DNA from 2 places in the Ventrimonas faecis genome. Region 2 is predicted to be linked to the other one. Evidence: riboswitches for the same ligand, from Rfam matches in the RefSeq annotation. Region 2 holds a riboswitch; the other holds the start of a gene.
The links. Region 2 has a riboswitch for cobalamin ahead of WMO41_RS06670 (ABC transporter substrate-binding protein). Riboswitches for the same ligand answer to the same signal wherever they lie in the genome.
Positions count from the first base shown of each region.

Region 1: another riboswitch for cobalamin. It lies ahead of WMO41_RS11705 (sirohydrochlorin cobaltochelatase); the one in region 2 lies ahead of WMO41_RS06670 (ABC transporter substrate-binding protein).

Region 1 covers NZ_JBBMFJ010000025.1:37,365-43,612, forward strand. Annotated here, with positions in the region: gene WMO41_RS11695 (uroporphyrinogen decarboxylase family protein) at 1-119, shown strand, start outside; gene WMO41_RS11700 (sigma 54-interacting transcriptional regulator) at 199-1,824, shown strand; cobalamin riboswitch at 1,911-2,131, shown strand; gene WMO41_RS11705 (sirohydrochlorin cobaltochelatase) at 2,290-3,318, shown strand; gene WMO41_RS11710 (hypothetical protein) at 3,396-4,394, shown strand; gene WMO41_RS11715 (ABC transporter substrate-binding protein) at 4,444-5,757, shown strand; gene WMO41_RS11720 (FecCD family ABC transporter permease) at 5,871-6,248, shown strand, end outside.
Region 2 covers NZ_JBBMFJ010000010.1:66,203-72,450, forward strand. Annotated here, with positions in the region: gene WMO41_RS06660 (ABC transporter ATP-binding protein) at 1-606, opposite strand, end outside; gene WMO41_RS06665 (FecCD family ABC transporter permease) at 603-1,670, opposite strand; gene WMO41_RS06670 (ABC transporter substrate-binding protein) at 1,732-2,820, opposite strand; cobalamin riboswitch at 2,992-3,191, opposite strand; gene WMO41_RS06675 (N-acetylmuramoyl-L-alanine amidase family protein) at 3,326-6,248, opposite strand, start outside.

The DNA of each region.
Region 1 (6,248 bases), on a different contig from region 2:
TTCTCGATGAGGCAGGTACAAAGGGCGTTGCAATCGGCGCTGACTGCACCATCTCTTCTGACATTGCTCCGGAGAGATTAGAGCTGATCCGCAAGATCGCGGCTGAGTATACAAAATAACAGGATGAGGTCCTTGGGAAGGTCCGGAAAAGCCGTGCAGGTGCTTTTCCGGACCTTTCTGCATGATGTGGGGTGTGTTATGAAGTATAAGGGTGAGTTAAAGACAGAATTTAATGATTTCGCGCGGGCTATCTCAGATGTCCTGGAAACCGATGTTATTATCACGGATGCGGACATGAATGTGATCGGCAGTGCGTTCCAGTATTTTTCCCTGTATCAGGATATTAAAATCGGCTCGCTGATGGCGGAAGTATTTTATGATAATCAGGACGTCCTGCTGGAGCATAAGCGGGACAAGGAAAGCTGCAGGCAGTGTCCGGAATATCTTGTCTGTAAGATGGAATCCTTTGTGGGTGTGCCGATCCGCCTGGACCACCGGACCATAGGTGTGATTGCCCTGATTTTACCAAAGGACAGAGGAAAAGCCTTGTTTAAAAAAATCAATTCTACGGTCACATTTATGCACAGCATGGCCGATTTGATTGCTTCCAAGATTACGGACAGCCAGTATTCACGGATTATAGAAGAAAAAAATGATGAATTAAAAGGAATCCTGAATGCCAATGATACGGCGCTGGTTTACACCGATTTTTATGGAAATATCCTGTTTGCCAACGAGTCCTTCCGAAAGCTGTTCTGGATCACGGAGCCGCTTCTCGGAAAACGAATCCAGGAATTGTTTCCTTATGAGGCCATTCAGGAGACGTTTCGCACACAGGAGCGGAAGAACAGAATGATGAAAGCCGCCATTGAGCGGAATCATTTTTACGGCATCATCAACATCAAGCCAATCTATGAGCATGAACACGGTGCTTCTATGCTGTTTACCTTCCGCAAATACAGCGAAATCCAGAAGGAATCCGTACAGTTTACGAACGGGAGCTACATTACCTTTGATTTTCTGGAGGATATCTGCGATATGGAGTTGTTAAAACGGGCCAGAACTTATGCACGGGAGAACCGCAATATCATTCTGGTGAATACCGATGATGCGGAGATCAATGAGCTGGTGGCGAAGGCGATCCACAATGAATCCAGCCGGAAGCTGAAGGATATTCTGATCATGCACAGCTCCAGCATTTATCAGGATTATCTGTGTGAATATCTGTTTGGCGAGGACGGGCTGCTGAAAAATATCCATGACGGGACTATCATCATCAATTACCCGGAGCGGATGCAGATCTACTACCAGGAGCGTCTGGCAGAGGTGATCGAGAATCGGAAAAAACAGAGAGACCTGGAGCCGGTACGGATCGTTTTCTGCACGGATCAGGATCTGGAGGAGCGGTGTCAGGCCGGACTGTTCAGCCAGAGGTTGTATGACATCATGCAGGGGCAGAGCCTGCGTCCGGCCCATACGGTTCACACAGACCGGGAACTTTTTCTGCGCTATACGGAAAATATGCTGGATTACTATTGCCGCATTTACAAAAAGAGCAGGACGGCAGCAACCATAGCGCCTGCGGATTATGAGTGGCTGATGAGGATGGAAATTAACGAACTGAATATCCAGTTGGAAATGGCGGTGCTGCATGATGGATATGTGCATGCAGCAACAGAACTTCCGGACATTTCCTCCAGGGCGTACGAGCTGAAACAAATACGGGAGCTGCTGGATGCAGGAAAGACCCAGAAGGAAATCTGCAGCAGGCTCTCTATTTCCCGCAGTACCTTGAACCGCAGAATTGCGGAATTGAGAAAATAAGGTTACTGTTTGCGCAACGCGTGAACAGCAACAAAATAAGGCTTTTTCATTGCCTTTTCTCTGAGGGAATGGTATGATGGATGCATATCGAAAATAGGGCAATCGGTGCCGGGGACCGCAAAATGCGGACTCAGGGTAAAAGGGAAGCAGGTGGAAGACCTGCGCGATCTCGTCACTGTAAGCAGGGAGCATTGGATTATGCGCATGCCGGAGGGGCATGGCAGCCACTGGTTTTTGGAGACCGGGAAGGCAATCTTATGTGTGTTGAGCTGCGAGCCAGGAAACCTGCCGGTTGTTGGTACAGGAGCATTCCAGACCACGAGGACTTGGTCGTGCCGTATGATCTTTTCAGAATTTTCTCAGGGTTGTTCAGGGCCATTGTTCGTGGTATGTTCCGGGTATTCCAAAATCGATAGTGTCAGTACGGATGGTTTTACACCATACCATTTTAGAGGAGGACGTATCATGAAGAAGAGAACACTGACAGCATTATTTGCAGTGACTGCGCTTTCTGCTGCGATGATGGCAGGCTGTGCGGGAAAGGCAGAGAAAGAAGCGGAAACCACAGCGGAGGAAACTACGACTGAGGCGGCAGAGGAAACTACCGAGGCTGAGACCAAAGAAACTCCGGCTGAGGAGGAAGACGAAGAAAATTACGATACTGGAGATGCATCTATGGACAACACAAGAAATCAGGATGAGATCGGAGAACAGGAGCTTTTGGTAGTGAGCTTCGGAACCAGCTACAACGACAGCCGCCGTCTTACCATCGGAGCGATCGAGAACGCAATGGAAAAGGCATTTCCGGATTATTCTGTAAGACGTGGCTTTACCAGTCAGATCATCATTGATCATGTGAAATCCAGAGATGATGTAACGATTGATAACGTAGATGAGGCATTAAAGCGTGCCGTTGACAATAAAGTAAAGACCCTGGTTATCCAGCCGACCCATCTGATGAACGGCCTGGAGTACAACGATCTTGCAGACGAAGTGGCACAGTATTCTGACGCATTTGATAAAGTAGCCATCGGCCAGCCGCTTTTAACCAGTGATGATGATTTCAAGACAGTGATTAAGGCAATTACGGAGGCTACCGCTGAGTACGATGACGGAGAGACCGCAATCTGCTTCATGGGCCATGGCACCGAGGCAGATTCCAACGCTGTTTACGCAAAGATGCAGGATATGCTTGCTTCTGAGGGCTATGAGCATTACTATGTAGGTACCGTAGAGGCGGAGCCAAGCCTGGAAGATGTTATCGCTAAAGTTAAAGAGGGCGAGTACAAGAAGGTTGTTCTTGAGCCGCTCATGATCGTTGCTGGTGACCATGCAAACAACGATATGGCAGGCGATGAGGATGGCTCCTGGAAGACTGAGTTTGAGAAGGCTGGTTACGATGTAACCTGTCTGGTACGCGGCTTAGGCGAGTTAGAGCCGATCCAGCAGCTGTTTGTTGAGCATGCGCAGGCAGCCATCGACAGCCTGAAGTAATCAGAATTATTAAAAAAGATAGAAAGAATGGGCGGCGGATGGAATTCCGGCCGCCCGTTTTGATAGGGATGAAAAATATGAGAAAGAAAATATATGGAATTGTGGCAGCAGTATGCGTAAGCAGTATTCTGGCAGCAGGCTGCGGCGGAAAAAATCAGGCAGAGACACTGCCCGCACAGGGCGGAAAGCCGGTTGTGGTATCGGAGGAGACTGGAAACGCGGATGGAGCAGAGAATCAGGACGCGCAGAAGGATGGTGAGGATGCGAAGGACAGTTCGCAGGAGAGTGCTGATGCCGATGTAGCTGCGGCAGATGAGACTGCGGCGCAGCAGAGCGTCGGGACAGAAGGCATGACGCCGGTAGCCGGATCAGAGTTAAAAGATGGCGTGTACCAGATTCAGGTGGACTCCAGTTCCAGTATGTTTAAGATTGAGTCATGTGAGTTGACCGTAAAAGACGGTGAGATGACAGCTGATATGAAGATGGGTGGTACCGGTTACTTAAAGCTTTTTATGGGAACCGGGGAAGAAGCCGCGAAGGCTTCAGAGGCTCAGATGATCCCCTTTGAGGAAGACGGGGATGGAAGCCATCATTTTACGGTTCCGGTGGAGGCACTGGACAAGGAACTGGACTGCGCTGCCTTCAGCAAGAAGAAAGAAAAATGGTATGACCGTGTCCTGGTGTTCCGCGCGGATTCCCTTCCGGCGGATGCACTGAAGGATGCGGCTCAGGTGACCGCAGAGAGTCTGGGACTGGCAGATGGCACTTATACCGTGGCGGTGTCCATGGAGGGAGGCTCCGGTAAAGTGAGCGTGGAATCTCCGGCGAAGCTTACCGTAAAGGATCAGAAGGCGGTTGCGGAGGTTGTGTGGAGCAGCCCAAATTATGATTACATGAAGGTTGGAGAGGAGAAATTTCTCCCGGTGAATCAGGGTGGAGAAACTTCGGTGTTTGAAATTCCGGTGACGGTGTTCGACCGGAAGATGTCGGTAGCGGCAGATACCACAGCTATGAGTACGCCACATGAGATTGAATATACGCTGCTGTTTGATTCTGCAAGTGTTAAGGCAGAATGAGAAAGCAGATGACACGGCGTGTGAATCGCGTTACAGAGTGAGGATGAATATGAGAAAACGTGGAAATATGTGGCTGCGCCGCAGCGTGCTGGCTGGTGCGCTGGTGGTGTTTCTGGCGGCGGGAGTTTCGGCCTGCGGTACTGGCAGGGTGTCGGGATCGGGGACGGAATCGGAGCAGAATGCGGCGGATGCTCGAAAGGCGGCTGCAGAAGCCGGAAATACGGATCAGGATGCGGGCAAATCCGGGAACGGTTCTGTCGGTGAATTGCAGCAGGATGGTTCAGGACAGTCTGGCCGTGCCGTGTCTGCACCGGTCTGGAGCGACATGAAGCCGGAGCGCAGCATGGAGCTTTCCTACGCGAAGCAGTTTTCTGTAGATTATTATGACGGCGGCTATGACCTGATCCAGGTGCAGGATGATAGTACTTATCTGGTGGTGCCAGAGGAGGCTGCCGTGCCGGAGGGACTTCCGGCGTCCATTACCGTTTTGCAGAAGCCGTTGGATCATGTGTATCTGGCAGCGACGTCGGCTATGGATCTGATCGCGGCACTGGGACGCACAGACCGCATTACGCTGTCAGGAACGAAGGAGTCCGGCTGGTATGTGGAAGCCGCAAAGGAGGCCATGGAAGAAGGAACCCTCACCTACGCGGGCAAATACAGCGCGCCGGATTATGAGCAGATTGTTTCTTCGGGCTGTGATCTGGCACTGGAATCGACCATGATCTATCATGTGCCGGATGTGAAGGCGCAGCTGGAGCAGTTGAAGATCCCGGTGTTTGTGGAGCGTTCCAGTTATGAGGCGCATCCCCTTGGAAGAATGGAGTGGATCCGCCTGTACGGTGTGCTGTTTGATGAGGAAGAAAAGGCAGAGCAGCTTTTTCAAGAGCAGATGCAGCAGCTGGATACAGTTCTGGCAGATCAGTCTACCGGAAAGAGCGCGGCTTTCTTCTACATCACCTCCAACGGCGCGGTGAATGTGCGAAAGCCAGGAGACTATGTAGCAAAGATGATCGAACTGGCAGGAGGAAGCTATGTGCCTCAGACGGCGGACGCAGACGAGAATGCCCTTTCCACTATGAACATGCAGATGGAAACCTTTTACGCGGAGGCAAAAGACGCGGACTGCCTGATCTACAACAGCACCATAGACGGGGAACTGCAAACGCTGGATGAGCTTTTGCAGAAGAGTCCGCTGCTGGCTGATTTTAAGGCAGTAAAGAATGGAAATGTCTGGTGTACCGGAAAAAATATGTTCCAGGAGACCATGGGACTTGGAAACATGATCCTGGACATTCATGCGGTGCTTTCGGAGGATGCGCCGGATGAAGCAGAGCTTCATTATCTGCACCGGCTGCGGTAATTGCAGATCTGCAGCATGACTGGCTGTGAAGCAGTGGAATGTTGTGGGAGACTTATGGAAAACTGCAGGACAGAGAAGGCGAAAAACACAGGGAGAATGAAAGGAGAGAGAACATGAAAAATCGAACGGTGCGCTGCCAGCTGGCATTTTTGCTGCTGCTGCTTCTGCTGGCTATTCTGGCAGCAGTCAGCTTCCGTGTGGGAAGTGTTTCTCTTTCCCTTCGGGATATACAGGCAATTCTGACCGGGGCAGACCGGGAGAGTACGGCATTTCATATTTTGTGGGATATCCGGCTTCCGCGCCTTCTTGCGGCGGCGCTGCTTGGCGGGGCACTTTCCGTATCCGGTTTTCTGCTTCAGACCTTTTTTGCAAACCCTATTGCCGGACCATTCGTGCTGGGAATTTCTTCCGGCGCCAAGCTTGTGGTGGCTCTGGTCATGATCCTGTTTCTGGGGAAGGGGCTTTTTATGGGTTCCGCAGCCATGATCCTG
Region 2 (6,248 bases):
ACAGTAAAGCGCAGCCAGATTCAGGTCATGGATGGAGGAAAATACGGTGACATCCTGATTTCTCAAAATATCCATAATCTGATACTGGTAGCTGACATCCAAATGGTTTGTCGGTTCATCCAAAACGATGTAACGGCTTTCCTGCATCAGTACCCGGGCCAGGAGGACACGCTGCTTTTCTCCACCGGAGAGACTTAAATAGGAACGTGTTTCGTAACCGGTCAGTCCTACTTCCCGCAGGCATTTTTCGCAGAGTTCCCGGTCTTTTGCGGTGTCTCCTTCCAGAAATTTCTTGTGGGCATATCGGCCAAACATCACCATATCCCGCACGGTAAAGTCAAATTCCAGCTGGTTTTCCTGGGCCATGACAGCCAGTGCGCCTGCCAGTTTTTTCGCAGAAAGCTCCATAATATCGTTTCCATCCAGAAAGATGGTCTGCCCCTTTGGCTTATAGGTCCGGTAGATATGCTTCAGCAATGTGGACTTGCCACAGCCGTTCGGTCCCACAAGGCCCACAAATTCTCCATCCCGGATTTCAAGGGAGATCTGATCCAGGATCCGGTCATTTCCGATTTCATAATCCAGATGTTTTACCAGTAAACTCATCGGCCTACACTTCCTTTCCGAATTAAATACAGGAAGAACGGAGCCCCGAAAAATGCCGCAATAACGCCGATGGGAAGTTCTTCCGGCGCAATGATGATACGGGAAATCAGATCTGCGATCATAGCAAACAGGCCGCCGCCCAAAATGGACATGGGAATCAGGCGCTTATGGCCGGAACCCACAAATCCACGCATCACATGCGGCACCACAAGACCCACAAATCCGATAACGCCGCTGACCGAAACTACCACGCCCGTCAACACGGTGGATGCCAGAATGATCAACAGTTTGATGCGTCTGGTATCCGCGCCCAGCGTCTCTGCCACATCATCTCCCAGAAGGAGAATATCCAGTTCCCGCGCGAACAAAAGAATCACTGCCATCATGACAACCGATACGATAAACACATATTTCACGCGGCTCCAGGTGGCTCCGCTTAAGGATCCCACCATCCAGTAGAGCGCCATTTTCGTCTTATCGGAACCGTTATTGAACCCGTAAACGATCAGGTTTGTCATGGCAGAGAACAGCGCGGAGGTTGCAATTCCGGCCAGCACCAGCTGGGTGGAGGTAATTCTTCCTTTTAGAGACGCAATGCTTAAGGAAAGCCCAATGGCAACTGCTGCGCCCAGGGTCGCGCCAAAGATTACCGAATAGCCGCCCAGAAAGCTGAACATCCCCAGAATGATAACGCTGACCGCTCCGGCGGAAGCACCGGAAGAAATTCCCAGTACATAGGGATCTGCCAGCGGATTCTTGGTCAGAGCCTGCATCAGTACCCCACAAAGAGAGAGTCCCGCTCCCACAATAAAGGCCATGATAACCCGCGGGAACCGAATATTCCAGATAATATTTTCCGTTTTCTGTTCCCAGGAAACTGCAAAAACTTCCTTTCCTGATGTCTTATTGACCAGAATCTTTACGATCTCATCTGGTGACACATGGATGGCTCCAAGAGTCACAGAAATGGTCGTGACCACTGCAATCAGAAGCAGCACAATCAGAAGGGTACACACAAAACGTCCCGTTTCCCGGTTACTTTTTTTACTTAATTCTGATTTCATGTTTTCTCCAAAAACAGGGACTTCCCGTGTGGGAAATCCCTTATACCTTACCAATTTCCAATTAGAATTTATCCGGATACAGCTGCTTTGCAATCTCTTTGACTGCCTCTGCAGAACCTGCGGAACCCTGCATATCGCTGCAGCATGCAGAGTAGATTTTGCCCTCTTTCACGGCTCTTAAATCCTTGGTAAACTCATTGGTCTCCAGGAAGTTTTTCTTCTCGGAAATGTCCCCGGTGTAGTCCAGAATCAGGATCACATCCGGGTCACGCTCTACCACTTCCTCCCAGGACGGAGTAGCCCAGCCAGCCTCGATATCATCGAAAATGGAAATTCCGCCAGCCAGCTTGATGATGTCGCCCGGCATACCCTGACATGCAGTAAACGGAGCATCTTCACCGGAATCGTACGCAAACACAGTCACCGGATTCTGGTAAACATCATCACCCAGAGTGTCTTTTACTTCCTGAAGGGTATCCTTCATAGCCTGGATCTTCTCAGATGCCACATCCTCTACTTGGAAGATTTTTCCAAGAGTCTCATAGTCTTTGTACAGATCCTCGAAGGTTGCCTTATCAGAGCATACATAGGGGAAATACATGGCGATTCCGTTGGCGTCACAGAACTCTTTTCCGAAGTTTTTATCAGAGAATACAGAGTCCCAACCCATCAGAAAATCACATCCGGTTGCCACCAGTTCCTCTTTGGAAAGGTTGGAAATGCCTTTTCCTGCCTCTAACAGCTGCGGCACCTGGTCTCTTGCCGGATACTGGGAAACGGTGCTCCAGCAGCTTCCCTTGGTGTAACCAGCCATCTGGTCTTCCAGGCCAAGATCAAAGAAGAAATCTGCCATCTGATCACCGGAAGCAACCACTGCGGATGGCTTCTTGGTAAAAGTATATTCTACGTTCTCACCCAGACCGGAACGCTCCAGATTTAAGGTAATGGTAACCGGCTCATACGCTTCATCTGCGGTGGAATCGCCAGCCGCTTCGGTCTCCTCTGCACCGCTCTCCTCAGCTGCAGCGGTGCTCTCTGCTGCAGTCTCAGCCGGTGTTGCAGTATCTGCGCTCTTTGCGCCGCATCCAGCCACCAGACCGGTGGTCATACAGGCAGCCATAGTTAAGATTACCAGTTTCTTGTTTCTCATAATTGTTTTCCTCCTGATGTTGAAATTTTTTTGTACTACCCATGCAGGAACAGGATGCAGCGCAATAAAAAAGCACCATTCAACCTGCAAAAAGCAGATCAAATGATGCACCGTATTTTTGCATCCAGGGCAGACTTCACCCTTGTTTCCCTTGCCTTGTCATGGACCGTGACAGCAAAAGCGGAAAAAGCAGGTCTTCTGGCTTGCGCGGCAATGTTGTCTGGTTTCTTCCCATTTCTTCTATTAATAATATGAAACAGTGAAATCAGACTGCCTTAAATGCGCTTACAGCGGCGGCACCGCACGGGACTTGCACCCGTTTCCCTTTTCACCGGCCCCGAACGGCCGACACTAATTCCGTATGATATCTTACGGCATGAAAGGAAAACTGTCAACTGAATTTACCAGGAAAGAAAAAGGCCGATACTCCTGAAATCCGGAATGGGCTGCCAGAAGTATCGGTCTTTCTATTATTTTTCTTCTATATAAAATAAGTTTTTAATGCTTATTCCATCTCTGCTTCGGAATCTTCCTCTGCATCTGCAGCTTCTTCTTCCGTTTCAGAAGACTCTTCCTCGTCTGCATCAGCATCTTTGTCTGCGGCGTCGGTATCCTCTGCATCATCCTCATCGGTGACGTCATCTGCCTGATCCTCAGACTCATCATCGCCAGTCTCGTCAGACTTATCTGCTGCATCCTCGGACTCGTCTACCTTGTCCTCAGAGTCATCTGCAGAATCGGTGTCTTTGATGTCATCAGAGGTGTTGTCCTCGTCGATGATGTCATCGGAGATTTCCTCTTTCTTGTCATCGGAAGCGATGATCTCGTCCTCTGCAGGAAGCTCAACATCTGCGATTGCTTCGATGTCGTCAATTCCAATCTCATCGGATTCTCCAACGTTGAAGGTAATGGGTTCATATCCATCCACGGAAATCTCTACTTTGTTTACCATACCATCTGCAAATGCATCTGCAGATAATTTCAGATAGCTGTAAACCATACCGTAACCATTGTCTGCTCCAGCTGCAACAAACTTCTTCGTACTGCTGGAATAGAGACTGTAGGCACGATCGTAGTCTTTGCCATTTACAGTTACTGCCATTGTCTTATCGCTCAGGTACTCGCTTAATGCCTTATCATCCTTTGCTGTAAAATCAATGCGGTAATATGCCGGATCCCATGTTCCTGCTTCCACATAAGTTGCAGATTGATATTCCGGTGTTACTTTCTCATCAGACAGTCCGTTCACTGTGAAGGTACAGGACTTATAACCATCTGCGGTAATTGTAATCTCCAGATCCTCGGACATATCTTCCGGTCTGAGTTCCAGTGCAGGTGTGGAGGAGTAGGAATTATATGCATAAATCTTACTGCCCTCTGTGCTTCCAACGCTCTCATAAGAATTCTTCAGCTTTGTATATTCACTGCCATTTACTCTTACGGTCAAGCGGTCTGAACTGAAGAAATCTTTTGCATTGCTGCCGCTGAATGTAAGGTTGTAGTAATCTCCATAGCCAGAGTTAGATTTTTTCACTTCTGCTTGCTCAAATACCGGTGCATCCTTGTCTTTCTGCTCGTTTGCACTTCCGGTGAAGTAGAACTCACGAACCTTATAACCATCTGCGGTGATCTTCACGCGGTGTTCGCCGCTCATATCTGCCGGACGAATTGCCAGAATGGATTTGTAAAATCCGTCACTCTCCTGAATGGAATAGCAGTTTGTATTGTCCTGATTCAGACCGCTCTCGTAGTGCTCTCCGTCCACATAAACAGCCAGAGTCTTGGATCTGAGCCACTCTTCTACATCATCTTCGGTCTTGCCATCCTTATCCAGGTCAACACCATCAAAGAAGATCTGGTAATACGGATCTTTTGCCAAAATACCGCTTTCTTCTTTCAGAACAGCCTCACGGAATGTCGGAACAGCTTTCCCATCTTCCGCCGGAGTCTCCACAGCCTCCTTCACCTCAAACTCCAGGGTCTTCGGTGCATAGCCTGCGTCTGCGTTTGCCTTTAACTGCAGGGTGTAGCTTCCTGCCTTTTTGAAGAGGTTCTTGCCAAGAATGACCATGCCATCCTCGATCTGATAATCTTCCTCACTGCCAATCTGACCTTCGCCAGCCGGAAGAACGATCTTGTTGTTCAGGGTAACTTCCTTCAGATTCTTCTGGAAATCACCTTTCAGATCTCCATCCTCTGCGGATGCATTGACATACACAGTCTGGCCTGCATGGTATACAGTCGCCTCTTCGCCGTCTGCTTTCTCCGGGTTTGCTGCCAGGGACAGTTCAAACACCTCTGTCTCTTTGCTTACCGTCAGGGTGATGGTGGCCTCTTTGTAGCCCTTAGCGACAATACGGAGTGTATGCTCACCTGCGCTTAACGGGGTCTTGGATTCGGTTCCATTTACGGTCTCATATGCGTAGATGATGAGCTGGGTTCCATCCTCGCTGAATGCGAACTGGGTCATATAGTTATCATTTCTGAGACCGATTGCGCTGCCATCCAGATATATGCCCTGGATTTTTTTGAAGTACTCGGTATCGTTTTCTGCAGTCAGTACCAGGTTCTCGCCCAGCTTGCCGGTAATACCTGTAAGAACCGGTGCATTTTTACCGACCATAGTGGAAAGGGTCTCGGTGCTGCCTAACTTACCATCCTCCAGAACGCGCTTAATCTGGTACGGACGTCCGTTAGATGACGGGGTTCCCTCATTCTGGTACTGTTCAAAGCTTACAAATCTGCCATCTCCAAGCTTTGCGTCTTTGACTGCATTTAAGTAATCGGTGAAATTATAGAACTCGTCTGCAGTATCATCGGTTACATACATGAGGTTCTGATCAAAATACCACTGTGCTACCGCGCTGCTCTCCGCAGTCGGGTTGATCTCATTTAAGATCAGAGCATTTGCCAGCAGATCGTGGTCAAATACCAGCCAGCCATTTACGGTGCTGCTGGAACCGGAATCATCAGAACCGGAACTGCTGCCACCGCCAATGGAAGTTGCACTGGACACCGCATCCACACCATAGTCATCCGTCTTCTGTACGGAGATGGCCTGGGCCAGGAAGGTCACAGCCTTCTTCACAGCAGATGCATTGCCAATCTCTACCTTCTTGCTCATGGTCTTGTAGCCATGGGCGTAGACCGTCACGGTGTATACACCTTCCTCATCGGTGATCACATTCTTCTCATCGTCAGTATCGACACCGCAGATGTGAAGCATGCTTCCGATCTCATACCACTGGCTGATCTTGGTCAGGGTCTTCACCTTGCCGGATGGCATGGTCAGATCAACACGGTAAATCGGGGAAAGGATCTCATTTCCGAAGCTCTCTCCATTCTTTCCAACGATATCAAAAGTGAAGCACTCGCCCTTCTGTGGGTTCGGGTTCAGGGAACCAAGGCTCATATTGAAATCGGTTGCG